4 regions of the Nitratireductor sp. GZWM139 genome follow, and region 1 is predicted to be linked to each of the others. Evidence: predicted binding sites of a transcription regulator. Region 1 holds the regulator's gene; each other region holds the start of a gene.
The links. Region 1 encodes LexA, which represses DNA repair genes until DNA is damaged. Its sites were predicted from a motif close to TGTTCNNNNTGTGTTCNG; they were not measured.
Positions count from the first base shown of each region.

Region 2: NDI72_RS06085 (helicase-related protein) is a predicted target of LexA. The motif match lies at 4,853-4,870, and genes of this name have one in related genera.
Region 3: NDI72_RS00360 (PA0069 family radical SAM protein) is a predicted target of LexA. The motif match lies at 1,086-1,103, and genes of this name have one in related genera.
Region 4: rhuM (RhuM family protein) is a predicted target of LexA. The motif match lies at 1,921-1,938, and genes of this name have one in related genera.

Region 1 covers NZ_JAMQML010000013.1:26,814-34,009, reverse strand. Annotated here, with positions in the region: gene NDI72_RS15845 (peptidylprolyl isomerase) at 1-340, opposite strand, end outside; gene NDI72_RS15840 (peptidylprolyl isomerase) at 469-1,059, opposite strand; gene coaD (pantetheine-phosphate adenylyltransferase) at 1,078-1,578, opposite strand; gene NDI72_RS15830 (hypothetical protein) at 1,799-1,933, shown strand; gene gyrA (DNA gyrase subunit A) at 1,982-4,849, opposite strand; gene NDI72_RS15820 (MarC family protein) at 5,081-5,713, shown strand; gene lexA (transcriptional repressor LexA) at 5,800-6,522, shown strand; gene NDI72_RS15810 (NAD(P)H-hydrate dehydratase) at 6,615-7,196, opposite strand, start outside.
Region 2 covers NZ_JAMQML010000004.1:69,890-77,085, reverse strand. Annotated here, with positions in the region: gene NDI72_RS06100 (CarD family transcriptional regulator) at 1-321, opposite strand, end outside; gene fdxA (ferredoxin FdxA) at 806-1,144, opposite strand; gene NDI72_RS06090 (RNA-binding S4 domain-containing protein) at 1,284-1,673, opposite strand; gene NDI72_RS06085 (helicase-related protein) at 1,683-4,709, opposite strand; gene phbB (acetoacetyl-CoA reductase) at 5,376-6,095, opposite strand; gene NDI72_RS06075 (acetyl-CoA C-acetyltransferase) at 6,202-7,196, opposite strand, start outside.
Region 3 covers NZ_JAMQML010000001.1:79,757-86,952, reverse strand. Annotated here, with positions in the region: gene NDI72_RS00370 (4-(cytidine 5'-diphospho)-2-C-methyl-D-erythritol kinase) at 1-446, shown strand, start outside; gene moaB (molybdenum cofactor biosynthesis protein B) at 424-978, shown strand; gene NDI72_RS00360 (PA0069 family radical SAM protein) at 1,209-2,363, shown strand; gene rnhB (ribonuclease HII) at 2,554-3,297, shown strand; gene NDI72_RS00350 (NnrU family protein) at 3,223-3,804, opposite strand; gene NDI72_RS00345 (TetR/AcrR family transcriptional regulator) at 3,875-4,615, shown strand; gene NDI72_RS00340 (F0F1 ATP synthase subunit B) at 4,780-5,259, opposite strand; gene NDI72_RS00335 (F0F1 ATP synthase subunit B) at 5,269-5,850, opposite strand; gene NDI72_RS00330 (F0F1 ATP synthase subunit C) at 5,916-6,140, opposite strand; gene NDI72_RS00325 (F0F1 ATP synthase subunit A) at 6,269-7,018, opposite strand; gene NDI72_RS00320 (AtpZ/AtpI family protein) at 7,058-7,196, opposite strand, start outside.
Region 4 covers NZ_JAMQML010000009.1:186,015-193,210, reverse strand. Annotated here, with positions in the region: gene pheT (phenylalanine--tRNA ligase subunit beta) at 1-868, shown strand, start outside; gene rhuM (RhuM family protein) at 877-1,911, opposite strand; gene NDI72_RS13205 (Gfo/Idh/MocA family protein) at 2,016-3,002, shown strand; partial or broken gene NDI72_RS13200 (cell wall hydrolase) at 3,036-3,470, opposite strand; gene dnaK (molecular chaperone DnaK) at 4,025-5,938, shown strand; gene NDI72_RS13190 (acyltransferase family protein) at 6,167-7,196, shown strand, end outside.

The sequences.
Region 1 (7,196 bases):
GAGCCTTGTCGAAGCAGATGAAGAACTGCGAGTTGGCGGAATTCGGGTTCTGCGAACGGGCCATCGAGCAGGTGCCGCGCTCATGCGCCGTGTTGGAGAATTCGGCCTTGAGGTCCGGCTTGTCGGAACCGCCCATGCCGGTGCCCGTCGGGTCGCCGGTCTGCGCCATGAAACCGTCGATCACGCGGTGGAACACGATGCCATCGTAGAAGTTCTCACGGGCCAGTTCCTTGATGCGCTTCACATGCTCGGGCGCAACGTCCGGGAAGAGCTGGATCACGACCTTGCCCTTGGTCGTCTCCATCACGATCGCGTTTTCCGGATCCTTGATATCAGCCATTTTTGTACCTTTCTTGTATCGACGCGGTTAGAGCGTTTGCGCTTTTCGGTGAATCGGGAAAACGCTCTAATGCATTGGTTTTGCGCAGTTCCGGACGGAAAAATGTTCCCGCTTATCCTGGAACCGCTTTAATTCGCGCTGTCGCTCGCCATGCGTGCTTTCAGAACCTTGTCCGGGTTCTGCACCATGCCGTTTCTTGCGGAATCACCCTTCTTGATCTTGTCGACCAGCTCCATGCCCGATTCGACCTCGCCGATCACGGTATATTGGCCGTTGAGGTGCGAGGCGGGGGCAAACATGATGAAGAACTGGGAATTTGCGGAATTCGGATCCTGCGAGCGGGCCATGCCGACCGTGCCGCGCGCAAAGTCTGCATCGGAGAACTCAGCAGGAAGATCGGGCTTTTCCGAACCGCCGGTGCCAACCAGACGCGCATCGAAACCATCTTCCACATCGCCGAACTGGACATCGCCGGTCTGCGCCATGAAGCCGTCGATCACGCGGTGGAACGCGACATTGTCGTAAGCGCCTTCTGCCACCAGAGCCTTGATCTGTTCGACATGCTTGGGAGCCAGGTCAGGCCGCAGTCCGATGGTGACATCGCCGTTCTTGAGCGTGAGAATCACCGTGTTTTCGGGTTCGGCTGCAGTAGCAACGCCAAGACCGATCATGAGTGCACCGGCCACGAGCGCAGACGAGGCAAGCTTGCGAAGCTGCATGAAACTCTCCTTTTGGTTTCAGGCGGGGAATTTGGCTTTGAGCGCTTCCAGAACAACGGAAGGAACGAATGGCGCTATATTTCCGCCCATGGAAGCGATCTGCCGTACAAGTGTGGCGGTAATTGTGCGCACGGAAGGACTTGCCGGCAAAAAAACAGTCTGCAGGTCGGGCGCCATGGTTTCATTCATGCCCGCCATCTGCATTTCATAATCAAGATCAGTGCCATCGCGCAGGCCGCGGATCATGATCGATGCGCCATGCTCGCGCGCCGCATCGATGACCAGCCCGTCAAACGCGACAACCTCGATGCGCCCGGCATCGTCACCAAGCTCGGCCAGCGCAGAGCGCTGGATCAATGCGACGCGCTCCTCGTAGGAAAAAAGCGGCTTCTTGCCCGGGTGAAGGCCGATCCCGACGACAATGCGGTCAGATACCGTGAGCGCGCCCTTGAGCACATCCAGGTGGCCATTTGTCAGTGGATCGAAGGACCCGGCATAAAAGGCTGTTCGTTCGGTCATGGCGTGCTTTTATCCGTCTTGCCGGGCGATGGCAATTCAGCAATCACGCCAGGGCAGCCCCGTCGGGCACAAGGCCGCAGAGCGCATGAACGAGGCATGAACGCCCCATTCAAGAACGGTTCGAACCAGTTGGGCTAGTCAGGACACCAATGGCAGGGAGAGCGCCAGCCATGAAACCAAATGGCGTCTCTCTTCGTTAACAGGCCAAAGGAGACAAGCCATGCTTATCTTTACGCTCGCTGCCGCAATGACCGTCGCCATGCTGATCGCAACGGCGGTCGGCCTTCATGAAGAGGCCAACCGCATCAAGCTGGAAAACCGCGTGCGCAACACGGGCCATAGCCGCCTGCGCTAAAAGGCAGGAACGGATCCCTGCCCCTTACGTTTGGAAGAAGGCTGCCGTTTACTCGGCAGCGCCCTCGCCGCCAGAAGCACCGTCTTCGCCAGCGCCATTGTCGGCACCAGTGTCAGCAGCGGTGTCAGGCGTATCCGCGTTGGCCGCAGGAGCATCCCCCGCCTCGGCTGCGGCTTCTCCGTCCAGCGCTTCCATCTCTTCTTCTTCGGCCTGCGTATCGGAAATACGCTCAACCGAAACGACCTTCTCGCCCTTGGCCGTGTTGAAGATGGTCACGCCCTTGGTGGCGCGGCTTGCGATGCGGATGCCACCGACCGGAACGCGGATGACCTGACCGGCATTGGAAACCAGCATGATCTGGTCTTCCTGCTCGACCGGGAACGCCGCGATGAGCGGACCGATCTCGCCGGTTTTGGAGACATCGGTGGCGCGAATGCCCTTGCCGCCACGTCCTGTGACACGGAAGTCGTAGCTGGACGAGCGCTTGCCATAGCCGAACTCGCTGACGGTCAGCACCATCTGCTCGCGCGCCTGAAGCTCTTCGAAGCGCTCCGTGGACAGGCTTTCCTCCTCACCGACATCCTCGTTGGTGAGCGCCACTTCCTCTTCTTCACCCGAAGCCTGACGCCGCTCGGCGGCGGCCTGCTTGAGATAGGCAGCGCGTTCGGCCGGGCTTGCCTCCACATGGGCCAGGATGGCCATGGAGATGACCCGGTCGCCCTCGGCCAGATTGATGCCGCGCACGCCAATCGAGTTGCGCCCGGCGAAGACGCGTACATCGGTGACGCAGAAGCGGATGCACTGGCCCGAAGCCGCCGTCAGCAGAACGTCGTCGTCTTCGGTACAGGTGAAGACGCCGAGGATCTCGTCGCTCGGATCATCCAGCTTCATGGCGATCTTGCCATTGCGGTTGACCTGAACGAAATCCGACAGCTTGTTGCGCCGCACCGTGCCGCGCGTGGTGGCGAACATGACGTCCAGCGCGCCCCAGCTCTCTTCATCCTCCGGAAGCGGCATGATCGTGGTGATGCTCTCGCCCTCTTCGAGCGGCAGCATGTTGCGCAGGAACTTGCCAACCGATTGCGGCGTACCGACCGGCAGACGCCAGACCTTCTCCTTGTAGACAATGCCACGCGAGGAGAAGAACAGGATCGGCGTGTGGGTGTTGGCGACGAAGAGCTGGGTGACGAAATCCTCGTCCTTGGTCGACATGCCCGAGCGGCCCTTGCCGCCACGCGCCTGCGCCCGGTAGATCGAAAGCGGCACGCGCTTGATGTAGCCCTTGCGCGTGACCGTGACGACCATGTCTTCACGCTGGATCAGGTCCTCATCGTCGAGATCTGCGCCACCTTCGGTGATCTCGGTGCGGCGCGGCGTGCCGAACTCGTCGCGCACGCCGATCAGCTCGTCCTTGACGATCTGCTGAATGCGGGCGCGCGAAGACAGAATCTCGAGGAAATCCGCGATCTCCACGCCGATCTTGTTCAATTCGTCGGCGATCTCGTCGCGTCCGAGCGCGGTGAGGCGCTGGAGACGCAGCTCGAGGATCGAACGCGCCTGTTCTTCGGACAGATTGTAGGTGCCATCCTCGTTGATGCGGTGACGCGGATCATCGATCAGCAGGATCAGCGCTTCCACATCGGAGGCCGGCCAGCGGCGCTCCATCAACTGCTCGCGCGCGGTCTGCGGATCGGGCGCGTGACGGATGAGCTTGATCACCTCGTCGATATTGGCAACGGCAATCGCCAGGCCAACGAGGACGTGCGCGCGCTCGCGCGCCTTGCGCAGCAGGTACTTGGTGCGCCGGCTGACCACTTCCTCGCGGAAGTATACAAAGGCCTGGAGCAGATCAAGCAGGTTCATCTGTTCCGGCTTGCCGCCGTTGAGCGCCACCATGTTGGCGCCAAAGGAGGTCTGAAGCGGCGTGAAGCGGTAAAGCTGGTTCAGCACCACATCGGCAACGGCGTCGCGCTTCAGCTCGACCACGACGCGGTAACCCTGACGGTCACTCTCGTCGCGAATGTCGGAAATGCCTTCAATGCGCTTGTCGCGGACCAGCTCGGCCATCTTTTCGATCATCGACGCCTTGTTCACCTGATAGGGAACTTCGGTGATGATGATGGCTTCGCGATCATTGCGCGCCGGCTCGATCGAGACCTTGCCGCGCATGAGGATCGAGCCGCGGCCCGTCTCATAGGCGCTGCGAATGCCCGAACGGCCGAGAATCAGGCCGCCGGTCGGGAAATCGGGACCGGGAATGATCTCCTGCAACTGCGGCAGGCCGAGTGCGGGGTTCTCGATCAGCGCCACGCAGCCATTGATGACTTCGACCAGATTGTGCGGCGGAATGTTCGTCGCCATGCCGACGGCGATACCACCCGAACCATTGACCAGAAGGTTCGGATAGCGCGCCGGAAGCACGCGCGGCTCGCTGGAGGAGCCGTCATAGGTGTCCTGAAAATCGACCGTGTCCTTGTCGATGTCTTCCAGGAGCTCATGCGCGCCCTTGGTGAGACGCGACTCGGTGTAACGCATTGCCGCCGGCGGATCGCCGTCGATGGAGCCGAAATTGCCCTGCCCGTCGACCAGCGGCAGGCGCATGGACCAGTTCTGCGCCATACGCACCAAGGCGTCGTAGATGGCGGCATCGCCGTGCGGGTGATACTTACCCATCACGTCGGCAACAGGACGGGCCGATTTCACATATTTGCGGTTCCAGTGGTAACCGCTCTCATGGGATGCATAGAGAATGCGCCGATGCACCGGCTTCAGACCATCGCGTGCATCCGGCAGGGCGCGGCTCACGATCACGCTCATCGCATAATCGAGATAAGAGCGCTGCATCTCCTCGACAATGGAAATCGGCTCGATTTCGTCGGGCTCGCCCGATCCGTTCGGCGTCGTCTGGTCAGTCAAAACGTGTCACATTCTTAATGAGGAATCACATACTCTTTATATATGAGCCGTCAGCGATTCTCCAATTGAGCATCCGTTTTTGATGACGGAAATCCAACGCAATTTCAGGCGCATACGAACCTCCTGGGGATGAGCGCCTTGACAAATTGCCGCAGGAAGCGAGCCTGCGTGAAGAATGAGGGCTTTTCCCTCGCATCCAAGCTGGGCTAGAGAGGCCGCAAGGAGAACCCGATGCCTGGTTACGATACCGTTTTCAACGCCTTCGTCACATTGCTGGTAACCGTCGATCCGCCAGGGCTTGCGCCGCTCTTTCTGGCGCTGACAGCGGGCATGAACCGCTCGGAGCGCAATCAGGTGGCCGTGCGCGCAGCCGTCATCGGATTCGCCGTTCTGGCCCTGTTCGGCGTCGCTGGCAGCGCCATTCTGGCCGTGTTCGGCATCACGCTTCCCGCCTTCCGCGTGGCAGGCGGCCTGCTTCTGTTCTTCATCGCCTTCGAGATGATCTTCGAGCGCCGCCAGGAGCGCCACGAAAAGAGCGCCGAGCGCGCGATCACGCGCGACATGATCCGCAACATCGCCGCCTTCCCGCTGGCCATTCCGCTGATCGCGGGTCCCGGCGCCATCTCGGCCACCGTGCTTCTTTCGGGCGAGTTCAATTCAATTCTTGGCACCATTGCGCTGCTCGGCATCCTGCTTGGAACGATCCTCCTCACCTATGCCGTTTTCACGCTGGCGGAGCGCGTGGACCGCTTTCTGGGCGAAACGGGACGCTCCATCCTGACGCGCCTCCTGGGCGTCATTCTGGCAGCCCTCGCGGTCCAGTTCGTGGCAGACGGAGCCAAGGCGCTTTTCGCTGCGCCATAGGCGCTGCAACCGGACGGTTGCGGAACACAACTGGAACATATAGAGTATGTTCTGGTTTTGTTTTTAACTGATTCTCGGTGGCGCCCATGCTGACCCGCAAGCAGCACGAACTTCTTCTGTTCATCCATGAACGACTGAAGGAGACCGGAATCCCGCCCTCCTTCGATGAAATGAAGGAGGCGCTCGACCTCGCCTCCAAGTCCGGCATTCACCGGCTGATCACGGCTCTGGAGGAGCGCGGCTTCATTCGCCGGCTCCCGAACAGGGCGCGTGCGCTGGAGGTTCTGCGGCTTCCCGATTCCATCGCGCCGGGCCTCAATTCCGCCGCGCGCGGCTTTTCGCCAAGCGTTATCGAGGGCAGCCTCGGCAAGACGCCCGCGCCAGCGGCCTCCAAGCCTGCCGCCAGCAATGATGACGCGCTTTCCGGCGTCGTTTCCGTGCCTGTCATGGGCCGCATCGCTGCCGGTGTCCCCATCGACGCCATTCAGCACCAGACCCATTCCATCGCGGTTCCGCCGGACATGCTGACCGGTGGCGATCACTACGCGCTTGAGGTCAAGGGCGACTCGATGATCGATGCGGGCATTTTCGATGGCGACACGGTGATCATCCGCGAGACGCAGACCGCCAATCCCGGCGAGATCGTCGTGGCGCTGGTGGATCAGGAGGAAGCAACGCTGAAGCGCTTCCGCCGCAAGGGCGCATCGATTGCCCTTGAAGCCGCCAATCCGGCTTACGAAACCCGTATCTTCGGCCCCGACCGCGTCAAGGTGCAGGGTCGCCTCGTCGGCCTGATGCGCCGCTACTGAGTTTAAGACTATCCGGGGCGGCTTCAGGCATGCCCCGGCTCCGATGCCATCCGGCATCCAGAATGCGCGCTCTTTTCAAGCTCCGCGTCGGTTCAGCTAACATCGTCCGGGAAGAGCGCCTGGAAGACATGCGGAAGCATCTCGGGGAGGTCTTCCGCAATCAGGCCCCGGCCAAACATCCCGCCAGCCTCTGCATGCAGCCACACGCCGGCTGATGCCGCCTCGAAGACCGGCATGCCCTGCGCCAGAAGGCTGGCCACAATCCCGCACAGAACATCGCCAGAGCCCGCCGTCGCCAGGAAACGCGATCCGTTGGTGTTAATCGCGGCGCGCCCGTCCGGGCAGGCGACGACCGTGTCCGCCCCCTTCAGGATGATCACCGCTCCTGAGCGCTCTGCCGCTGCGCGCGCACGCTCCACCTTGGACATGGAAGCATCGGCCGCGAGATCGCCGAAGAGGCGCGCGAATTCACCGTCATGCGGCGTCAGCACGGTCGCTACGGCAGAGCTTCTCACGGCCTCGAAGAGCGTATCGGGCGCATCGGCAAAGGCGGTGATGGCGTCGGCATCCAGCACCAGCCCTTTCAGCCCTTCATCGCGCTCCAGAAAACCCAGCGCGAAGCTGCGCGTGCGCTCGCCTGTGCCGGCTGCCGGGCCGAGAACAGCGGCTGTCGG
Region 2 (7,196 bases), on a different contig from region 1:
GATCTTCGCATCGTATTCCTGCGCGCGGCGCGACCACATGGTGCGCTTCACGCGGGCACGGCCCTGAACGACCTTGAGAGCGCGATCAACATAATCGGTTTCGGAAAGCTTGCGCATGCCGATGGACGTCGCCTTGGCGACCGGCACTTTGAGGCGCATCTTGTCTTTCTCGAAATCGATGACGAACAATTCCAGCTTGTGACCGGCGACTTCCTGCTCTTCGATCGTAACGATCTGGCCGACGCCATGCGCCGGGTAAACGATGTATTCGCCAGTCTTGAAACCCTGGCGCTGCGCCGATTTTTTCTGCTGGGTGGTCATCCGCCTAACACTCCTGTTCTAAAGGGGTATGTGAGCAACGCCTCGCCTCGGCGATGCCCCGTACCCAAAAACGCCTGCCGGCTTGTCGTGTGCATGAAAGAGTTCAAGCTCCGGAAGATGGTGACTGCGCCTGCACCGAAGGCCCGCCACGCAAACCAAAACATCCTGACCCAGATTGCCCTGGCCTGGATTTGGAGCCCCACCTTTCAGTGATTAGTGTGTGTGCGCCATAATTAGACGTGTTGTCACCGGCATGATTTTGTGAAGCTACCACAAAAAGCCGAAAGAATCAAGATTTTGCCGCATGTGCGAATATGTCGCCGCAGTTTCCTGCGCGACCGCCCCATCTATTCGCATTATGTCCCACGTCAATTTGTGGGCTCAGAGCACCGGACCGAAAAGTCGAATTCGGGTTTCGGGCTAATCCGATGCTCAGTCAATCATCAAGATCGTCGTTTGTGCGCCCCGATGGGCGCGCGGCGATCTAGTCTCCCTCACCGGGTTCCGGCGAGAAGTACTGCTCCAGCTTGTTTTCGACGCCGTCGAATTCCTTGGCGTCTGCCGGAGGCTCTTTCTTAGCGGTGATATTGGGCCATTTTTCGGCATACTCGGAATTAAGCTGAAGCCAGTTGTCCAGACCCGGCTCGGTGTCGGGCTTGATGGCTTCGGCCGGGCATTCCGGTTCGCAGACACCGCAATCGATGCACTCATCCGGGTGGATGACGAGCATGTTTTCGCCTTCGTAGAAACAGTCCACCGGGCAGACTTCTATACAGTCCATGTACTTGCACTTGATGCAATTGTCGGTGACGATATAGGTCATGGGTGTTCTCGGCTGACAGCTTCTTAAAATGTCGAGTGGTGAGGTAGCCCCTTTAAACGGCGGTTGCAAGGCCCGTTGTTGCGCGGCAATCGTCGCAGGCGGAATCCCATTCCAATCTCAAACGGCGCAAACATCGCCATCACGGGTCGTCACGCAAGCGATCAAGCGCGCGGCGTTCCTTCTTGGTGGGTCGCCCTGCCCCGGCGTCGCGCCGCGGCGCCGACGCCTTGACGACGGCATCCCTGGGCGGCGCCGGCGGGGTCAGATCCTCGTAGAGCGTGCGGGCCTCCTCAGCCGGGCCGCGCCGCGCCCCCGGAGCCAGAACCCGATAGACGAGCACGTGCCGCTCAAGGGAAATGGTGAGCACGTCGCCCACCTTGATCTGGTAGGCGGCCTGCTCGATCTTGTTGCGATTGACCCGCACACGGCCCGCCTGGGCGAGCTTTGCGGCAAGCGAGCGGGATTTCACCACCCGTGCGAAGAACAGCCACTTGTCGATACGCTGGCGTTCCAAGACCGTGCCGCTCATCGCATGTCGCTACTTCTTCAGCTGATCCTTGAGGGCAGCGAGCTTGGCGAAGGGCGAATCGGGATCGATGCGCGCCGGACGCTCTTCGCGCGGACGGCCTGCGCCACCCTTGCGCTTGAAGCCCTGCTTGTCGCCATCCTTGCTGCGGTTAGGCTTGCCGCGATGCGGTGCGCCTTCGCGCTCCTGACGGCCACCACGTCCCTGCTGACGCTGATTGTTGCCCTTGCCGCCGCCCTGACGCTTGCGACCGTCGAAACGGGCCTGACGCCAGATCATGACGGGCTTGGGCTCTTCCTCTTCGTCAGCGGCCTTTTCAGCCGGAGCCTCAGCGGCAACCGGCGTCTCAACCTCCGGCTTGGCATCAGCTTCCGGCTTCGCCTCGGCTTCGGGCTTCGCTTCCCCGGCTGGCGCTTCAGCTTCAGCAGGCTTCTCTGCATCGGCGGGCGCGTCGTCCGTCTTCGCGGCGGCTTCGGCTTCGGCCTCGGCGGGAGCGGCAGCATCGGCAGCCTGGGCCGGTGCAGCAGCCTTCTCGGCGGCAGCGTCGTCCAGCGACTTCAGATGCGTTGCAACCTCTTCGGCCGGCTTCGCCTCGCTGCGGTAGCCCAGTCCCTTGAGGATGGCCTCCATATCATCGGCGGTCGCGCCGAGAATGGACATCATGGCCGGCGTGACCACAAAGGCCGCGCCATCATAACCGCCCTCGGGACGTGCGCCGGAACCCGGCTTCCACGAAAGTGCGGGACGGATCAGGTCGGCAAGGCGCTCGAGAATATCGACACGCACGGCGCGGCGACCCAGATTGCGATAGCCGGCGAGGCCATAGAATGCCTTTTCGAAAGCCGGATCGGACACGATGGAGGTGCGACCGGCGGCAAGCGCATTGACCACATCGCCATAGCCCGGCTTGTCCTTGGCGTCGTTCTTGAGCGCCCAGAGCAGGGTGAGAAGGCCGGCAGGCGCAGGCTTGATCAGCGCCGGCACGAAAATGTGGTAAGCGCCAAAGCGCACGCCGAGGCGGCGCAGCGAAGCGCGGGCGTCCTGATCGAGCGCACGCACATCCTCTGCCACGGTGCGGCGGTTCAGAAGGCCGAAGCTCTCGACAACCTGAAACGCGATCCCGCGCGCCATGCCCGAAAGGCTCTCGGCATCGCGCAGATCGACCAGCGGCTTCAGAAGCGATTCGATCTGATAGTTCACGAAACGCTCGGCGCGGGCGGCGACCTTGTCGCGCGCCGGGCCGGTCAGCTGCTCGTCGGCCAGAAGCACGACGCGCGGGCGCAGCGCTTCCTCGCCGGAAACCAGCGTCGCCACCGGTTGGCCGAGCCAGCGCAGAAGTCCCTCGGAATCCAGCGCCAGATCGCCATTGCCGGAAGCGGCAAAGCGGTCTGCCCGCGTTTCGAATTCGGCAGCGAGTGCTTTCTGGGCGGCAGCCTTGACGGCGCGCGCGTCCTCACCTTCCGCAGAGCGGTCGGCGGTGAAACGGAACCCTAGCATCTCACCAACGTGATGCCCCTCGACAAGGACTTCGCCAACGGGGCTGATTTCTGCTTCCGGCATTGCATTCTCTCTCAGGCGCTTCATGAGCACGGATGTCCTGCGGTCCACAAAGCGTTTCGTCAATCGCTCATGCAACGCATCGGACAAACTGTCCTCTATCTCTCGTGTTTTTTCTTGCCAGTGTGTCGCATCGGCCAGCCATCCGGGCCGGTGCGAGACAAATGTCCATGTTCTGATCTGCGCAATACGCTGCGACAGTGTGTCGATGTCCCCCTCGGTGGACGAGGCGCGCTGAACCTGCTCAGCCAAGTAGTCTTCATCGACATGGCCCGTTCGCGCCAGATCAGAAAAGACTGCACCAACAATTTCTGCGTGGTGGGCCGGTGCGATGCGCCGGTAGTCCGGCAGCGCACAGGCGTCCCACAGGAGGGCCACACGCTCGCGGGCGTCGGCCAGCGCACACACATCCCCGTCACGCGACAGGAATTCGAGCACCTTGGCGTCGGCAGCGGGCAGAGCGCGGGTAAGGCCTTCCACGGGGGGCGTGACGTCGAGCGAGGCTTTGAGCGCATCGACACTGGAAAAATCAAACGCGGCGGAGCGCCATTGCAGCACCTTCACCGGGTCGAAATCATGCGCCTCGATGCGGTGAACGAGTTCATCGGAAAGGGGATCGACCTGGCCGGTGACGCCAAACGTGCCGTCACGCAGGTGACGGCCGGCGCGGCCGGCGATCTGCCCGAGCTCCGCAGGGTTGAGGTCGCGATACTGGAAACCGTCGAATTTGCGGTTCTGCGCGAAGGCGACATGATCGACATCGAGGTTCAGGCCCATGCCGATGGCGTCGGTCGCCACGAGATAGTCCACATCACCCGACTGGTAGAGGGCTACCTGCGCGTTGCGCGTGCGCGGGCTGAGCGCGCCAAGCACGACAGCCACCCCGCCGCGCTGGCGGCGGATCAGCTCGCCAATGGCGTAAACCTCGTCCGACGAGAAGGCCACGATGGCCGAGCGGCGCGGCAAACGCGTGATCTTGCGCGAACCGGCATAGCTGAGCACCGACATGCGCGGACGGGTGATGACGGAGAGGCCCGGCAGCAGCTTTTCAAGAATGCCGCGCATGGTGCCAGCGCCCAGAAGCAGCGTTTCCTGACGGCCGCGCAGATGCAGAATGCGGTCGGTGAAGATGTGGCCGCGCTCCAGATCGGCGGCGAGCTGCACCTCATCGATCGCCACGAAGGCGGCGTCGGTCTCGCGCGGCATGGCCTCGACCGTGCACACCGAATAGCGCGCGCCGGGCGGCGAGATTTTTTCTTCGCCGGTGACAAGCGCGACATTTTGCTCGCCGACCTTGGCGACGACGCGGGAATAGACTTCGCGCGCAAGCAGCCGCAGCGGCAGGCCAATCACGCCCGTGCCATGCGCAACCATGCGCTCGATGGCCAGGTGCGTCTTGCCGGTATTTGTTGGCCCGAGGATGGCCGTTACGTCACGACCCGACAACACTCTCGGCTTGGCATTCTGTTTTTGGAAATTCATAGGGCCTGAAAAGCCGTCTACCTCAGCGAAAAAAGGCGAGCACACGGGTTAGCATGCTTTGCATGCGCATTCCAAGGCAAGACTGCCGCTCCACCGACAAAGACTGCCAAAAATGACCCAAACCGTTTCCGGCCATTAAGATTTGGAACGAGTCTGGAACGAATCGGCTACGAATCACTGACCTGCGTTGTTTCCCGTTTTGTTCACCACAAGATAGAGTATGACGCAACGTAAAGACACCCAAATGCTGAATCGGGCATGTTCCGCAAAGCCGGAAAACGCGTGTCGCGCGTTAAGGATTTGCGCGGGAGGCGCGACGGGCCTGCCAGGCAACGGTGCAAGCATAAGATTTTGTTAGGAATTTTTGCGAAGCCGTTAACGGGTTACGGCCCCGCCATGCCGCATGGCGTTAACACTTCGACCAAACCCGGAACGAATCGGCTACGAATCACTGATATCCAGATGTTCCCGCTACGTTCACCGCAATATCTGGTGGTTTCCACCGGTTCCGGGCAGACAGCGCACAGTTTATCCACAAACGCAGCCGCGCAGCCTGAATGCCGCGTTAACGAAGCTGTTTCAAATTGATACGCATTTTAACGAAACAGGGCGCTGCGGGTTACCCACAGCGCCCCGAAAAATGAATGCACAGGACGTGACTTTTCGTCAGATGAAGTACTGACCGCCATTGACAGTGAGCGTGGAGCCCGTGACGAAGCCCGCATCGTCGGAGGCCAGGAACAGCACGGACCGCGCGATTTCAGACGCCTCGCCGAGACGCCCCACCGGGATCTGCGAAATGATCTTCTCGCGCACCACTTCCGGCACCGCCATCACCATGTCGGTGGCAATGTAGCCGGGGCAAACCGCATTGACCGTCACGTTGAAGCGCGCGCCTTCCTGCGCCAGCGCCTTGGTGAAGCCAATCTCTCCTGCCTTGGCGGCGGAATAGTTGGTCTGGCCCATCTGGCCCTTCTGACCATTGATGGACGAAATGCTGATGATGCGACCGAACTTGCGCGAGCGCATGCCGGCGAAGACCTGATGGGTCATGTTGAAGACGCCGTTCAGGTTCACATCCACCACGGCACGCCAGTCTTCTGGCGTCATCTTGTGAAACATCACGTCCCGCGTGATGCCGGCATTGTTGACCAGAACATCGACCGGCCCGAGATCGGCCTCGACCCGGCCCACGCCGTCCGCACAGGCGTCGTAATCGGCAATCGACCATTTGTAGGAGGCTATGCCCGTTTCTTCGGTAAAGCGCGCGGCGGCCTCATCGTTGCCCGCATAATTGGCCGCGACCTGATAGCCCGCCTCTTTCAGAGCCATCGCTATCGCCGCGCCGATGCCGCGTGTTCCACCCGTAACAAGTGCCGTTTTCATGCAGTTCGTCTCCCTCAGGTGAGTGTTCCCCGCCGCCTTCGCCCTGTTGAGACCGGGCGATAATCCGGCTGGCGCACGGCACAAACGCCGCGCGCCAGCTCAAAGCCTACAACGCTTCCACGCACATGGCGACGCCCATGCCGCCACCGATGCAAAGCGTGGCCAGTCCCTTCTTCGCGCCACGGCGGCGCATCTCGAAGGCCAGCGTGTTGAAAATGCGGGTACCCGAAGCGCCAATCGGATGGCCGATCGCGATGGCGCCGCCATTCACGTTCACGATATCCGGGTTCCAGCCCATGTCCCTGTTGACCGCACAGGCCTGTGCGGCGAAGGCTTCGTTGGCCTCGACCAGATCGAGATCCTCGGCCTTCCAGCCGGCTTTCTCCAGCGCGCGGCGCGATGCCGGGATCGGCCCCGTGCCCATGATTGCCGGATCGACGCCAGCCGTCGCCCAGGAGGCGATCCGCACCAGCGGCGTCAGACCACGGCGCTGGGCTTCGCTCTCGCGCATCAGCACCACGGCGGCCGCACCGTCATTGATGCCCGACGCATTGGCGGCAGTGACCGTGCCCTCCTTGTCGAAGGCCGGACGCAGCTTCTGCATGCCCTCGATGGTCGCGCCATGGCGGATGTACTCATCGTCCGAGACCACGGTTTCGCCCTTGCGGCTCTTCACGGTGACCGGGACGATTTCATCCTTGAAGCGCCCGGCCTTCTGGGCGGCTTCGGCCTTGTTCTGCGAAGCGAGCGCAAAAGCGTCCTGCTCGTCACGGGTGATCTGGAACTTGCGCGCCACGTTTTCTGCGGTGATGCCCATGTGGTAGCCGTTAAAGGCATCCCACAGACCATCGCGGATCATCGTGTCGATCATGGCATAATCGCCCATCTTCACGCCGGCGCGCAGATAGGCGCAATGGGTGGAGAGCGTCATGGATTCCTGACCACCGGCAACAATGATGTCGGCATCGCCGCAGGCGATCTGCTGCATGCCGATGGCGATGGTGCGCAGGCCCGAACCGCAGACCTGGTTGAGCCCCCAGGCGGTGGCTTCTTCCGGCAGGCCGGCGGCGACGGCCGCTTGGCGCGCGGGGTTCTGTCCCT
Region 3 (7,196 bases), on a different contig from region 1:
TCGCGCGCGGCATCGGTGAGGCTCTGGAAACGCTCCCCGCCTTCCCCGCCCTGCCGCTCGTTCTGGTGAACCCCAACATTCCGCTCTCAACGCCTGAAGTCTTTTCAGCGCTTGAGCGGCGCGACAACGCTCCCCTTCCCGCCCTTGAGGACCTGCCCGACGCCGCAACGGCCGTCCGCTGGCTGGATGGCGCGCGCAACGATCTGGAAATGCCGGCGCGCCGCCTCGTGCCCCAGATCGAAGATGGTCTTGGGGCTCTAAGGCGCGCCGGCGCGCTGACCGCGCGCATGTCGGGCTCTGGCGCCACCTGTTTCGGAATTTTCTCATCAGCGGATGCGGCAGCGCGCGCCCGGCGCGCCCTTGCCTGCGAACATCCCGAATGGTTCGTCCTTGAAACCGAAACCCTTGCAGCGGAGCAGCCAGATGCCGACCACGCCCACCCGTGAATTCATCCCCGTGCGCTTCGCCGTTCTCACCGTCTCGGACACGCGCGGGCTCGAAGATGACCGCTCCGGCCAGACGCTTGCCGAACGCATCGAGGAGGCGGGCCACACGCTCACCGACCGCAGGATCGTTGCCGACGATGTCGAGGCCATCCGCATGGCCGTCAAACTCTGGTGCGCCGATGCCGGCATCGATGCCGTCATCACCACCGGCGGCACCGGCTTCACCGGTCGCGATGTGACGCCCGAAGCGCTCGAACCGCTGTTCGACAAGCGCATGGACGGCTTTTCGCATGTCTTCCACCGCATCTCCTTTGAGAAGATCGGCACCTCCACCATCCAGTCGCGCGCAACCGCCGGCCTCATCGACCAGACCTTCGTCTTCGCCCTGCCCGGCTCCACGGGCGCCTGCCGCGATGCCTGGGACGGCATCCTCAGGGACCAGTTCGACTACCGCCACATGCCCTGCAATTTCGTGGAAATCATGCCGCGACTTGCCGAGCATCTGAAGCGCGGCGGCGGCAAGTCCGCCTGAGCGGCACCCCACCTCTCCAAAAACCTGTTTCAAGCCAGGCTGGCATCCACATGGATGCTGGCTCCTGACGCCTGTGGATAAACACGGCTGTTCCGTTCCCCGATTAAAGTTCTTGCTTTGTTCTCATTTGTTCGATAGGAATAGATTCATCGGCAGCGATGCTGATTCCGCTTTCCGCCAGTTCCCGCGTTCCAGAAAGCCGGCCACATCGCCCAGGCATGGAGTGACCCATGGAACAGATGACCAGAGCAGATACGGCCGCCTTCAATGGCGGTGGCGCCGCGGTGGCCAACACGGTGATCGACCGGTCCGGCATCCGCATCGATGTCGAACGCCGGCGCGGTCGTGCCGCAGGCATCAACCCGTCGGGACGTTACGAGCCGGTGTCGCGGCATGTCTTCGATGATGGCTGGGGTTCCATCGAGGAACTGCCGCCCTTCAAGACCGAAGTGCAGGTGGAAAAGCCGCGCACCATCATCACGCGCAACAGCTCGCCGGACATTTCCTTCGACCGGTCCATCAATCCCTATCGCGGCTGCGAGCATGGCTGCGTCTACTGCTTCGCACGCCCCACCCACGCCTATATGGGGCTTTCGGCCGGGCTCGACTTCGAGGCAAAACTATTTGCCAAGCCGGATGCCGCCCGCCTTCTGGAGCGTGAGATCGCAAAGCCCGGCTATGAGCCGCGCACCATCGCCATCGGCACCAACACCGACCCCTACCAGCCCATCGAGAAGAAATACCGCATCATGCGCGAGATTCTCGAAGTGCTGGAGGCGCACAAACATCCGGTCGGCATCGTCACCAAGTCTGCGCTCGTCATGCGCGACATGGACATCCTCTCCCGCATGGCCGAGCAGGGGCTGGCCAAGGTCGCACTCTCCGTCACCACGCTCGACCGCAAGCTGGCGCGCACCATGGAGCCGCGCGCCGCCACCCCGTCGCGCCGGCTGGAAACGGTGCGCGCGCTGACGGAGGCAGGCATCCCCACCTCCGTGATGATGGGCCCCGTCATTCCCGGCCTCACCGATTGCGAGATCGAGCGCATTCTGGAATCGGCAGCGACCGCCGGCGCGCGTGAGGCGGGTTACATCATCCTGCGCCTGCCGCTGGAGGTGAGCCCCATCTTCAAGGAATGGCTGCTGCGCCATGCGCCCGATCGTTATCGCCATGTCGTTTCGCTGATCCGCTCCATGCGTGGCGGAAAGGATTACGACGCCCAGTGGGGCAAGCGGATGAAAGGCGCCGGCCCCTATGCCTGGCAGATCGGTCGCCGGTTCGAGATCGCTGCCAAACGGCTTGGCCTCAATCAGGAGAAGCGCCGGCTGAGGAGCGACCTCTTCACCCCGCCCACACCGGGAGGCGAGCAGCTCATGCTCCTGTAGATCGCCCTTGCGTCCATTGCAGCGCCACCGGACCCGCCTCCCCACATGAACACCGCCGCGCTCGGGCGCGGCGCAGAAATCCCGTCAGGCTTTGCATCCCCGTGGGCCGACGGAAGCTTCCCGGCTTTTCCGCCCCTTGCGCCGGGAAGACCTTGCGGAGAATCGGAACCGATGCGAGCATCGCCGCACCATGGCTCGTACGCGTTCCGATTCTCCCACTCTCTTCGACCTCCCCGTTCGTCCCGATTTCCAGATGGAAGCGGCACTCATGCGCGAAGGCATGGCGCCTGTCGCCGGTCTGGATGAAGCAGGCCGCGGCCCGCTTGCCGGTCCCGTGGTGGCCGCCGCCGTCATTCTGGATGGCAACCGCCTGCCCGAAGGGCTGGACGATTCCAAGCGTCTCTCCGCCGAGGCGCGCGACCGTCTCTATGAGAACATTCTGGACATGGCAGTCAGCGTGTCCGTCGCCTCCCTTTGCGCGACCAGCATCGACGAAACCAACATTCTGCGCGCGAGCCTTGAGGCCATGCGTCGCGCGACTGCCGGTCTCTGCGTAACGCCGCTCTTTGCCCTTGCAGACGGGCGCGATGTACCGCCTGGCCTCTGCTGCCCGGCACGCGCAGTCGTCAAGGGCGATCAGCGCAGCCAGTCCATCGCCGCAGCCTCCATCATCGCCAAGGTCACACGCGACCGCATGATGGGCCGGGCAAGCGAAATCGCCCCGCCATATGGTTTCGAGGCCCATATGGGTTATGGCACCAAACGGCACCGCACGGCGATCACCGAGCACGGTGCAGTGCTTCGCCTGCACCGCATGACCTTTACGCCCCTGCGCGATCTGAACGCGCCCTCGCCCTCCTCAGAGAGGCGAGACGCCGATCAGCCACTCATGGAACCCGGCGACAAAAACGCCGTAGATCGCGAGCCCGCCTAAAACCGCCACTGCATCCCCGGCCCACCCGGCGGGAACCTTCGCAGACGAACTGGCGGGACGCGCAAGAGCCGAACGCCAGTCGATGACGGCCCACACCAGAAAACTGCCGAACAGGATCACATCGGCCAGCGTGCCGTTCGCCATCAGATGCGCCAGCGCCCAGAGGATGGTCGCCACCAGCATGGGATGCCCCACTGCCGCCCTGATGCGGCTCGGCACATAGGCGGCAATCAGCAGCGGAAAGACCGGCAGAAGCACGAGCAGCGCCACATGCCGCAGCGCAATCGGCGGCGCAATCGGCGGCGCATAGACAAAGACCGGGTCCATGCGCGCCAACCCATAGCCCCAGACGATGAGCGCAAAGCCTGCGAGCGATACTGCCGTATAGGGCAACAGCCAGGCGTTTTTGCCCCGCTCCGCCATCACCCGGGCGCGCATCTCCGGCGCGACGATCCGCAGCGAATGCACTGCTAGGAAAAGCACCAGTCCAGCCACCAGCACGGTCATGCGTATCTCCGTTTGCACATCTCAGTTCAGTTAGATACTATAACCAACATTATTATCTGTAACGGACAATATGAAACCTGCCGACGATATCCCCACGCTGACCCGCAAGGAGATGCAGCGCGCCGCCACATTCCGCGAGATTCACGACATCGCCCGCGCCCTGCTGGTCGAGCAGGGCAGCGCTGCCGTCACCATCAACGCGATCGCCCGCCGCATGGGCATGAGCGGCCCTGCCCTCTACCGCTACCATCCAAGCCAGGCGGCCCTCATCGAGGCGCTCCGCAGGGAGTTCTTCAACGAGCTGGTGGCGCATATGCGTCAGGCCGCATCACTGCCACATGCCGACACGCCTGCGCGCCGTCTCGGGGCCACATGCCGCGCCCTGCGGCGCTGGGCGCTTGATCATTCGGCCGAGTTCGGTTGGCTGTTTGCAAGCCCCGTGGAAGCGAAGGGCGATGCCGCCGCGCCCCTCTACGATGACGCGGCAAGCTGCGGTGCATTTGGAGAGGTGTTTCTCGAACAGGTTGCCGAGATATGGGAGACGCAGCGTTTCCCCATTCCGAACCTCGACGACATGCCCCCCGTTCAGGTGGAGCAGCTCATCGCCTTCAGCGAGAAGAACGGGAACATCCTGCCGCCCGACGCGGCGCATGTTTTTCTAAAATGCTGGATCCGCCTCTATGGGCATCTGTGCATGGAAGTGTTCGGGCAGATGGCCTTCGCCTATACGGACATGGAGCCAGCCTTCGAGGAATGCCTGAGCGAACTCTGTACGCTTCTGGACGTGCCCTATGAGCCCGCGCCCGCGTGATGCATTTACTGCCTGTAAGCCGGTGAGAGCGCACGGCTTGTGAAGGCATCCGCTTCCCGCACCTGCCCGACCGGAAAGCGCTCCACCGCCCTTCAGAATTCCGCACAAACAAAAACGCCGCCGGAAACCGGCGGCGTTTTTGAGATTTCGTCTGGAAAAGCCGATCAGTTCAGCTTCGCCTTAACGTCCTGAAGCGAAGCCTTGAAGAGATCGCCACTGGTCTTGGCGTCCACCTTGTCGGCCAGAACGGCGCGAGCTGCTTCCACGGCCAGATCGACGGCGCTTGCGCGCACTTCGTTGACCGCATCCACTTCAGCCTGCTCGATCTTCTGCTCGGCCAGAGCGGTCCGGCGGGCGACATACTCGTCCGTCTTCTGCTTGGCTTCCTTGACGATCAGCTCGGCCTCGTGCTTGGCGGCGCTGACGATGTCCTGCGCCTCCTGCTCGGCTTCCTGCCGCTTGCGCTGGTATTCGGCGAGCAGCTGCTGCGCGTCTTCACGCAGCTTGCGCGCTTCGTCCAGCTCGTTGCGGATGCGCTCGGCGCGTCCGTCGAGCGCGCCGTTGATCATCCCCGGCACCTTGAAGTAGGCAAGAACGCCCAGGAAGATGATCAGGGCAATAAACGCCCAGAATGTCGCGTCCATGGCCTTCTCCTACTGCTTGACGGCCTTGACGGCAGCTTTCGCTGCAGTCGTGTCGAGCCGGCCGCCGACCAGTTCCTGAACGATGGATGCCGCCGTGTCTTCAGCGATGGCGCCCACGTCCTTCATGGCCGTTTCCTTGATCGAAGCAATGCGCTCCTCGGCTTTGGCGAGCTTGGCATCGAGATCCTTCTCGATCTGCTGACGCTCGGCGTCCGCTTCCACCTTTGCGGCGTCGCGGGCTTCCTGACCGATGACATTGGCTTTCTTGCGAGCGTCGGCGAGTTCCTGCTCATAGGCAGCAACAGCCTGATCCGCCTCTTCCTTCATCCGCGCAGCCTGGTCGAGGTCCTGGGCAATGCGGTCACGCCGCACTTCCAGAATGCCGCCGATACGCGGCAGCACAACGCGCTTGAGGAACAGGTAGAACAGCCCGAAAGTGATCGCCAGCCACAGAATCTGCGACGGGAATGTGGACGAATCGAAGGGCGGGAAGCCAGCTTCGTGAGCGCCTTCCGACGCCACGCCGGTTTCCGAATGGGTCGCTTCCGCGGCGTCCTGCGCCGAGGCTGCGAATGCCGATGCCACAAACATTGTCTACCTCTCTTAAAACCGGCCGGACGCCCTTGAGCGGCCGGCCACGCACGCGAATGGCGCGCTTAGGTGAAGAGGAGGAGCAGAGCGATGAGCAGCGAGAAGATGCCGAGTGCTTCCGTCACGGCGAAGCCGAAGATCAGGCGGCCGAACTGACCGTCTGCTGCCGACGGGTTGCGCAGTGCGCCCGAGAGGTAGCTGCCGAAGATGTTGCCGAGGCCGAGTGCTGCACCAGCCATGCCGAGACAGGCGATACCGGCGCCAATAGCCTTTGCTGCTTCTACTTCCATTTTGAAACTCCTTGTAATCGCGGATTTGCGTGTTTTCTTCAGACTTGGCGGAAGACCGCCGGTGAAACCTGTTTTCCTCTACCCGCCCTTTCAGGGCCGGAACGAAGCCAGTCGTTGGAACCTCTTGATCAGTGGCCGGGATGGACGGCGTCGTTCAGATACATGCAGGTCAGGACGGCAAAGACGTAGGCCTGCATGAAGGCGACGAGGAACTCGAGGCCGGTAATCGCAACCGTCATGATGAGCGGCAGCACGGCACCGGCGGCTCCGGCAACGCCGAACGCACTCAACGAAGTGACGAAGCCGGCGAATACCTTCAGCGTGATGTGACCGGCCAGCATGTTGGCGAACAGACGAACCGAAAGGCTGACGGGGCGCGAGAGGAACGAGACAATCTCGATCAGCACCACCAGCGGAACGACAACAGCGGGAACCCCCTGTGGCACGAACAGCTTGAGGAAGCCGAAACCGTGTTTCAGGAAGCCGTATACGACCACGGTACCGATCACCAGAAGCGCAAGCGCGAAGGTGACGATGATATGGCTGGTCACGGTGAAGAAATATGGGAACAGGCCAAGCAGGTTGGCCATCAGGACGAACATGAAGATGGAGAACACGAACGGGAAGAACCGCATCCCGTGCGATCCTGCCGAATCTCTCAACATGGACGCCACGAATTCGTAGGACATCTCCGAGATCGACTGCAGCCGGCCGGGCACCAGGCCGCGGCTGGAGGTCGTCAGGAAGAGAAATGCGCCGGCGGCAACCACCGTCGCAACCATGAAGGCGGAGGAGTTGGTAAAGGAGAAATCCAGTCCGCCGACCTCAATCGGAATCCATTTGGAGATCTGGAACTGATGGATCGGATCGTTGGCCACCTGGACCCCCTCGCTTCTATAATGGCGCTCTTGCGCCGTTCACTTCTTCTCGGGATCCTGCCCGCTCTGCGACGAGCGAACCCCGAATTCAGCAATTTGTCCTGACGAACGCAGGACATTAAGAACCCCTGCCCCAAAACCGAGGAGCAGGAAAATGATAAGCCCCCAGGGCGACGTT
Region 4 (7,196 bases), on a different contig from region 1:
CTTCATCGATGAAGCGCAGGCGAAGCTCTTCGGTGGTGGCGATGCATCGCTCAAGCTCTCCAACCCGATTGCCGCAGCCATGTCGGACATGCGCCCCTCGCTGCTGCCGGGCCTGATCGCAGCCGCCCAGCGCAATGCAGCGCGCGGCTTTGCCGATGTGGCTCTGTTCGAGGTGTCGAGCACCTATGAGAATGACAGCTATGCCGGCCAGCGCCGGGTTGCCGGCGGCATCCGCCGCGGCACGGCAAAGATGGACGGCTCCGGGCGTCACTGGTCGGGCAACAGCGAAGCGGTCGGCGTGTTCGACGCCAAGGCCGATGCGCTGGCCGCTCTCGAGGCAGCGGGCGCGCCTGTCGACAAGTTGCAGATCGTGGCCGGTGGTCCGGACTGGTATCACCCGGGCCGCTCAGGCACGATCCGCCTTGGACCCAAGATCGTGCTCGCCACGTTCGGTGAGATTCACCCGCGCACGCTGGAGGCGCTGGACGCCGAAGGACCGATCTGCGGTTTCGAGGTGTTCATCGACACGATCCCCGAGCCCAAGGCGAAGGCAACGCGCACCAAGCCGCGCCTGGAGCTTTCACCCTTCCAGCTCGTGCGCCGCGATTTCGCCTTCGTGGTCGACAGGTCGGTCGAGGCGGCAACCATCGAGCGGGCAGCTGCAGCAGCCGACAAGAAGCTCGTGACCGCCGTGCGCGTGTTCGACATCTTCGAGGGCGCATCGCTCGGCGAAGACAAGAAGTCGGTCGCCATCGAAGTCTCGATCCAGCCGCGCGAAAAGACGCTGACGGACGAGGAACTCGAAGCCATCGCCGGCCGCATCGTGGCCAATGTCGGCAAGCAGACCGGCGGCACGCTGCGCGGTTAGATCACATATCAGCGGCGCCCTTTGGGGAGCCGCTTGGCTTCGCGGACGAGTGCAGAAATGTGCTCGTCCGCTTTCTTATGGCGTTCAATTTTGAGCTGTTCGGAATACCGTGTGTATTCGCTGCGCGCATGTTCTTTTGCAGCCTCCGCGCTAACGCTGCCACCTGAACGCAGAACGGTTCGTCCAAGTCCGACCAGCTGCGCCTCCAGAAGACGGGTCGCATCGTCCATCACCACCAGACGGCCAAGATCCGCCTGATCTTCGAATATGTCGAGAAGGATCGTGGTCAGGCGATTGAGTTCGCGGAGCTCCGCTTCGGCCAGATAGTTCTTGGAAACAGTCACATCCCGTTTTCGGATTGCGTCGCCGGGCCAGCTTTGCAAGCCCATATTCTCGAACTGGTGGTTGGCGCGCGCCTGCACCAGTTCTGATGGCGTCTGCGAAACGACGGCATAAATCAGCTTTGCCTGCGTCTGCTGAAAGAAGCTCTGCGCGCTTGCTGAACGCCCGTCATAGTCCTGGCACAGGGCGCAGATGCGCTGCAGTTCCCGATAAACATTCGCCTCATCAGAACGAATGTCCCGGATGATCTCCCGCAGTTCCGCGATGCGATCCCGGTTGCTTTCCTGCTTCAGGCGCACGGCATCCACAACGAAGCCCTTGCGCGCGAACTGAACCAGAATCCCGGTGGCCCAGCGGCGGAACAGGGTGGCCTGCGCGGACGAGACCCGGTAGCCAACAGAGATGATCATATCGAGATTGTAAAGTAGCGGCGGGCGCCCGGAGGTTGTGTGCATTTTTTGCACAGAACTCTCTTCGTCCAGTTCCCCCTCATCCAGAACATTTGAAATGTGCTTGGTGATGACGCTTCGCTCACGTCCGAAAAGCCGGGCGATCTGCTCCTGCGTCATCCAGAGCGTTTCAGCTTCATAACGGATATCGAGCCGCAGCCCCTTTTCACCGTCGTAGATCAGAAAGCGATCTCCGGTTTCTCCATCTTCCACCAGGTGAACCGGCTCATCTGCAGGCATGGGTGTCTCCAAGACTGTTTGCGGAACATTAGCAGAACAAAAAGAGTCGGAAAACCTTATCGGTTTTCTTTCCCCGAACTATGTGATTGCCTGCGCCAAATTCAGGAGGAGAATCCATGTTCCGTTGGGGCGTTCTTTCGACGGCCAAGATCGGTCGCGAGCAGGTTATTCCGCAGATCCAGGATGCCGAAAACGGCGTGGTGACGGCGATTGCCAGCCGCGATGAGGCCAAAGCGAAGGCGCTGGCTGCGCGCTTCGGCGTTCCGCACACCTTCTCGTCCTACGACGCGCTTCTCGCCTCGCCGGATGTGGACGGCGTCTACATCCCGCTGCCGACCTCCGATCATGTGGACTGGGCCATCAGGGCGGCCGACGCCGGCAAGCACGTGCTGGTCGAAAAGCCGCTGGCGCTCGATGCAAAGGACATTGCCCGCGTCATCGAGGCGCGCGACCGGAACAATGTCATCGTCTCGGAAGCTTTCATGGTCACCTACCACCCGCAATGGCACAAGGTGCGTGACCTGATCGCCGAAGGCGCCATCGGCCGGCTGCGGCATGTGCAGGGCGTGTTCTGCTATCACAATGTCGACCCCGACAACATGCGCAACAAGCCGGAGCTTGGCGGTGGCGGCCTGCCCGACATTGGCGTCTACCCCACGGTCACCACCCGCTTTGCAACCGGCAGCGAGCCGCAGCGCGTGCAGGCGATGGTGGAGCGCGACCCGAATTTCGGCACCGACATCTACGCCAGCGCCAAGGCCGATTTCGGCAACTTCGAACTGACCTTCTACGTCTCGACGCAGATGGCGCTCAGACAGTCGATGGTGTTCCATGGCGACAAGGGGTTCATCGAGGTCAACGCCCCCTTCAACACCCCGGACTATGGCGATACCCGCGTTACCGTGTTCAGCGCCGATCACAACAGCGCCAGCGTCCACCGTTTTCCCCGCGCCCGGCAGTACCGTCTGCAGGCGGAAGCCATCGCGCGGGCGGCGCGGGGCGAAGAGGCGGCGATCTTCACGCTCGAGGATTCGGCGAAGAACCAGAAACTCATAGACGCCATCTATCGCGCCGCCACCCATGATGGCTGGGAGACAGTCTAGCAGAAGCCGCTGCCGCAGGGTGCGGCGGCACTTTCAGACTCCGTCGGCGGACCGGGGCGACAGGAAGATGTGTCGCCCGATCTGGCCATGCCTGTGCATCTGTTTAGCCCATTTGGGGCTGACATAATTGGCATAGTAATGCGTGGCGTCGACGGCCAGATAGTTGGTTTTGTCGACCAGCGTGTAATTGTTGCATTCGGGTGCGCAGGAGTATCGGGCCTTGGCGATCCTGAATGCGAGCTGCCAGGCTTCGGCATCTTTCGGCACCAGTGAAATGCCTGTGCAGGCGAATGAAAACTGGCAGCGATTGCGCCAGCGCGCATTCTGAAAGACCACGCCACAAATGCTGGGCGGATATGCAGGCGACCTGCTTCTGTTGAAGATCACCATCGCGACGGCCTTCTGCCCGCTCACCGTTTCTCCCCGCGCCTCGTAGTAGATGGCGGTGGCCAGACAGGTGCGCTCCGCAAGGCGATTGATTGCCACAAGGGCGTCCTCCACGGCGGCGGGCTTCTGCGCCGCCCTGACCGCCATGGCGACCGGCAGCCTGATCGGTGCTCTCTTCGCGCCAGCCTTCTTTTCTTCGTTCTCCCAGATACAGCCTGCCTGGAGCAGGAACGACACAACGAGCCCCCAGAACACGAATCTTCGGACCATTATTTTCCCGGATGTCAGTTTGATCGGCGGTTATCGCCTGAGCCAAATCCCCCCTCGGCGACCCGCTCTCACATCAGCGGCAGCCGATCAAATTGACTTTTCCTCAAAGTCCGAAGCGTTCCGTTTCATCATCAACGCCGCGCGGGGCAAGCGTCAGAGCGCCGGTCGCGGCCTCCGAACCCCGCTTTCGAAGCCAAATCGGGGCAAATCCCGCCTTGCGCTTGAAAAATCCCATTCTTATATACGCCACGAAGCCGTTTGGCGCGTTTCGTCCTGAGGCGCTGCTGCGGCAATTTCGTGTGAACAGGGGCTGTCATCTGGAACGCCGGAATGGGTCCTGACAGTCTGCTTTGCGGAGAGAAGATATGGCAAAAGTAATCGGTATCGACCTCGGAACGACCAATTCCTGCGTCGCCGTCATGGATGGCAAGGACGCGAAGGTTATTGAGAACGCGGAAGGTGCACGCACCACCCCGTCCATCGTGGCATTCACGGATTCGGGCGAGCGTCTCGTCGGCCAGCCGGCCAAGCGTCAGGCTGTCACCAACCCGGAAAACACCCTTTTCGCGATCAAGCGCCTGATCGGCCGTCGCTTCTCCGACCCCACGGTCGAGAAGGACAAGAAGCTGGTCCCCTACAAGATCGTCAAAGCTGACAATGGCGATGCATGGGTTGAAGCCCATGGCGAGAGCTATTCGCCTTCGCAGATCTCGGCGATGACCCTTCAGAAGATGAAGGAAACGGCTGAGTCCTATCTCGGCGAGAAGGTCGAGCAGGCCGTCATCACCGTGCCCGCATACTTCAACGACGCCCAGCGTCAGGCCACCAAGGACGCCGGCAAGATCGCTGGTCTTGAAGTCCTGCGCATCATCAACGAGCCCACCGCTGCTGCGCTTGCCTATGGTCTCGACAAGAAAGACGGCAAGACCATCGCCGTTTACGACCTTGGCGGCGGCACGTTCGACGTCTCGATCCTCGAGATCGGTGACGGCGTGTTCGAGGTGAAGTCCACCAATGGCGACACCTTCCTCGGCGGTGAAGACTTCGACATGCGTCTGGTCGAGTACCTGGCGGCTGAGTTCAAGAAAGAGCAGGGCATCGACCTGCAGCAGGACAAGCTTGCCCTGCAGCGCCTGAAGGAAGCTGCCGAGAAGGCCAAGATCGAGCTGTCGTCCGCTTCGCAGACCGAAATCAACCTGCCCTTCATCACGGCCGACCAGTCGGGTCCGAAGCACCTGACCATGAAGCTGACCCGCGCCAAGTTCGAGAGCCTCGTCGAGGACCTCGTGAAGCGCACGGTCGAGCCCTGTAAGGCCGCTCTGAAGGATGCCGGCCTCAACGCTGGCGAGATCGACGAAGTGGTTCTGGTCGGCGGCATGACCCGCATGCCGAAGGTTCAGGAGACCGTGAAGGCCTTCTTCGGCAAGGACCCGCACAAGGGTGTGAACCCGGACGAAGTGGTCGCCATGGGCGCTGCCATTCAGGCCGGTGTTCTGCAGGGTGACGTGAAGGACGTTCTGCTGCTCGACGTGACCCCGCTTTCGCTGGGCATCGAGACGCTCGGTGGCGTGTTCACGCGCCTGATCGACCGCAACACGACGATCCCGACCAAGAAGAGCCAGGTCTTCTCGACCGCCGAGGACAATCAGAATGCCGTGACCATCAACGTGTTCCAGGGTGAGCGCGAAATGGCTGCGGACAACAAGAGCCTTGGCCGCTTCGACCTGACCGGTCTTCCGCCCGCACCGCGCGGCGTGCCGCAGATCGAGGTCACGTTCGACATCGACGCCAACGGCATCGTGAACGTGTCCGCGAAGGACAAGGGCACCGGCAAGGAGCAGGCGATCCGCATTCAGGCTTCCGGCGGTCTCAGCGACGATGAGATCGACAACATGGTGAAGGACGCCGAGTCCAACGCCGAGGCCGACAAGAAGCGCCGCGAGGCGGTCGAAGCCAAGAACCAGGCCGAGGCCCTCATCCACTCCACGGAGAAGTCGCTTGGCGAATATGGCGACAAGGTCTCCGAGGAAGAGAAGAAGGCCATCGAAGACGCGCTTGCCGACCTGAAGACGGCCGTCGAGGGCGACGACGCCGAGGACATCAAGGCGAAGACCAACACCCTCGCCGAAGCTTCCATGAAGCTTGGTCAGGCCATGTACGAGGCCAGCCAGACCGAAGCTGCCGAGGCAGACGCAGCGGCTGACGCCAAGGCTTCCGGCGACGATGTCGTTGACGCCGATTTCGAAGAGATCGACGAAGACGACAAGAAGTCGGCCTGATCGCTCAGGCAGTGAATCTGAAAAGCCCGGGGTTTTCGCCCCGGGCTTTTTTCATGCCTTTTAAAGAATCCCCCCAATAAGATTGCCGGCAAACTAGAGCGTGGGACCGAGAATCGGCATCCGGTTTTCGGGTTATTCCGATGCTCGATCAATAACTTGGATCGCCCTTTATGCGTCCGAACGGACACAGGGCGATCGAGAATATCTGTTGGATTGGCCGGGGGGCTCATGATCCGCTATCGACTTTATGAGATCTGGCGCTTTGCGGCAGCGCTTCTGATCATGCTTTACCACTTCGGCCACTTCGCGCCCGGCGAAGGGCTTCAGGTGAAAAACGAGCTGGAAGCGCTGCGGCCACTGCTCGACATGTTTTTCATCATATCCGGCTTTCTCATCTTCTCGCGCTATGGCGATCAGGTGCGCGATGCCCGAAGCTATGGCGTCTATCTCTACAAGCGGCTGATACGTCTTTACCCGCTTCATCTGGCGACGCTGTCCTACTTCGTCTTTATCGGCCTTCTGGTTTCGCTTGGCGTGCTGCGCACCGGTGGCGAAGCCGCCCTTTTTGACTGGAGCGCCCTTCCCGCCAACCTGCTGCTGATCCAGGCCTGGGGCGTGGAAGACCATCTCACCTTCAATTTCGTCTCCTGGTCTCTCTCCGCGGAGTGGTTTGCCTATCTTCTCCTGCCCGTCATCATCGTGGCCTATCGCCGTGGCGGGCTCACGGGCCTGTTCGGCCTCCTGTTCGCCTGCTACGCCATTCTGGAAGTAATGGTGCGCACGGGCGTCATGCCCTTCGAGAGCTGGGTTCAGGCAGACACATGGGGCGCTTACCGCACCTTTGCCGATTTCGTGCTGGGCGCGCTTCTTGCCGTGCTCGTGAGGCGCTCCGCGCTGACCGTGTCGGCCCGCTGGCCCGCCTGGGTCGCAATCCTGCTCGCCTGCACCTCCATGGCGCTCCGGCTCGACATCTATGTGACGCTTCTGCTCCTGGCGGTTGCCGTGTTTCTGGCTGGCGTCGTGGAGCGCAACAATCCCGATGGCTACACCTATCCCGCCTTCCTGCGCCCGGCAGCGGCCGTTTCCTTCGGCGTCTATCTGTGGCACCCGGTAACGGAGAGCATTTTCTTCTCCTTCATCTGGGGGCACTACATCCAGTCGCCCTCGGTCCCTCTGTTTTTCGCCTATACGGGCGCGGTGATGCTTCTGACGATTTTTGTCGCCATGGCGTCGTTCCGCTTCTTCGAAAATGTGCTTT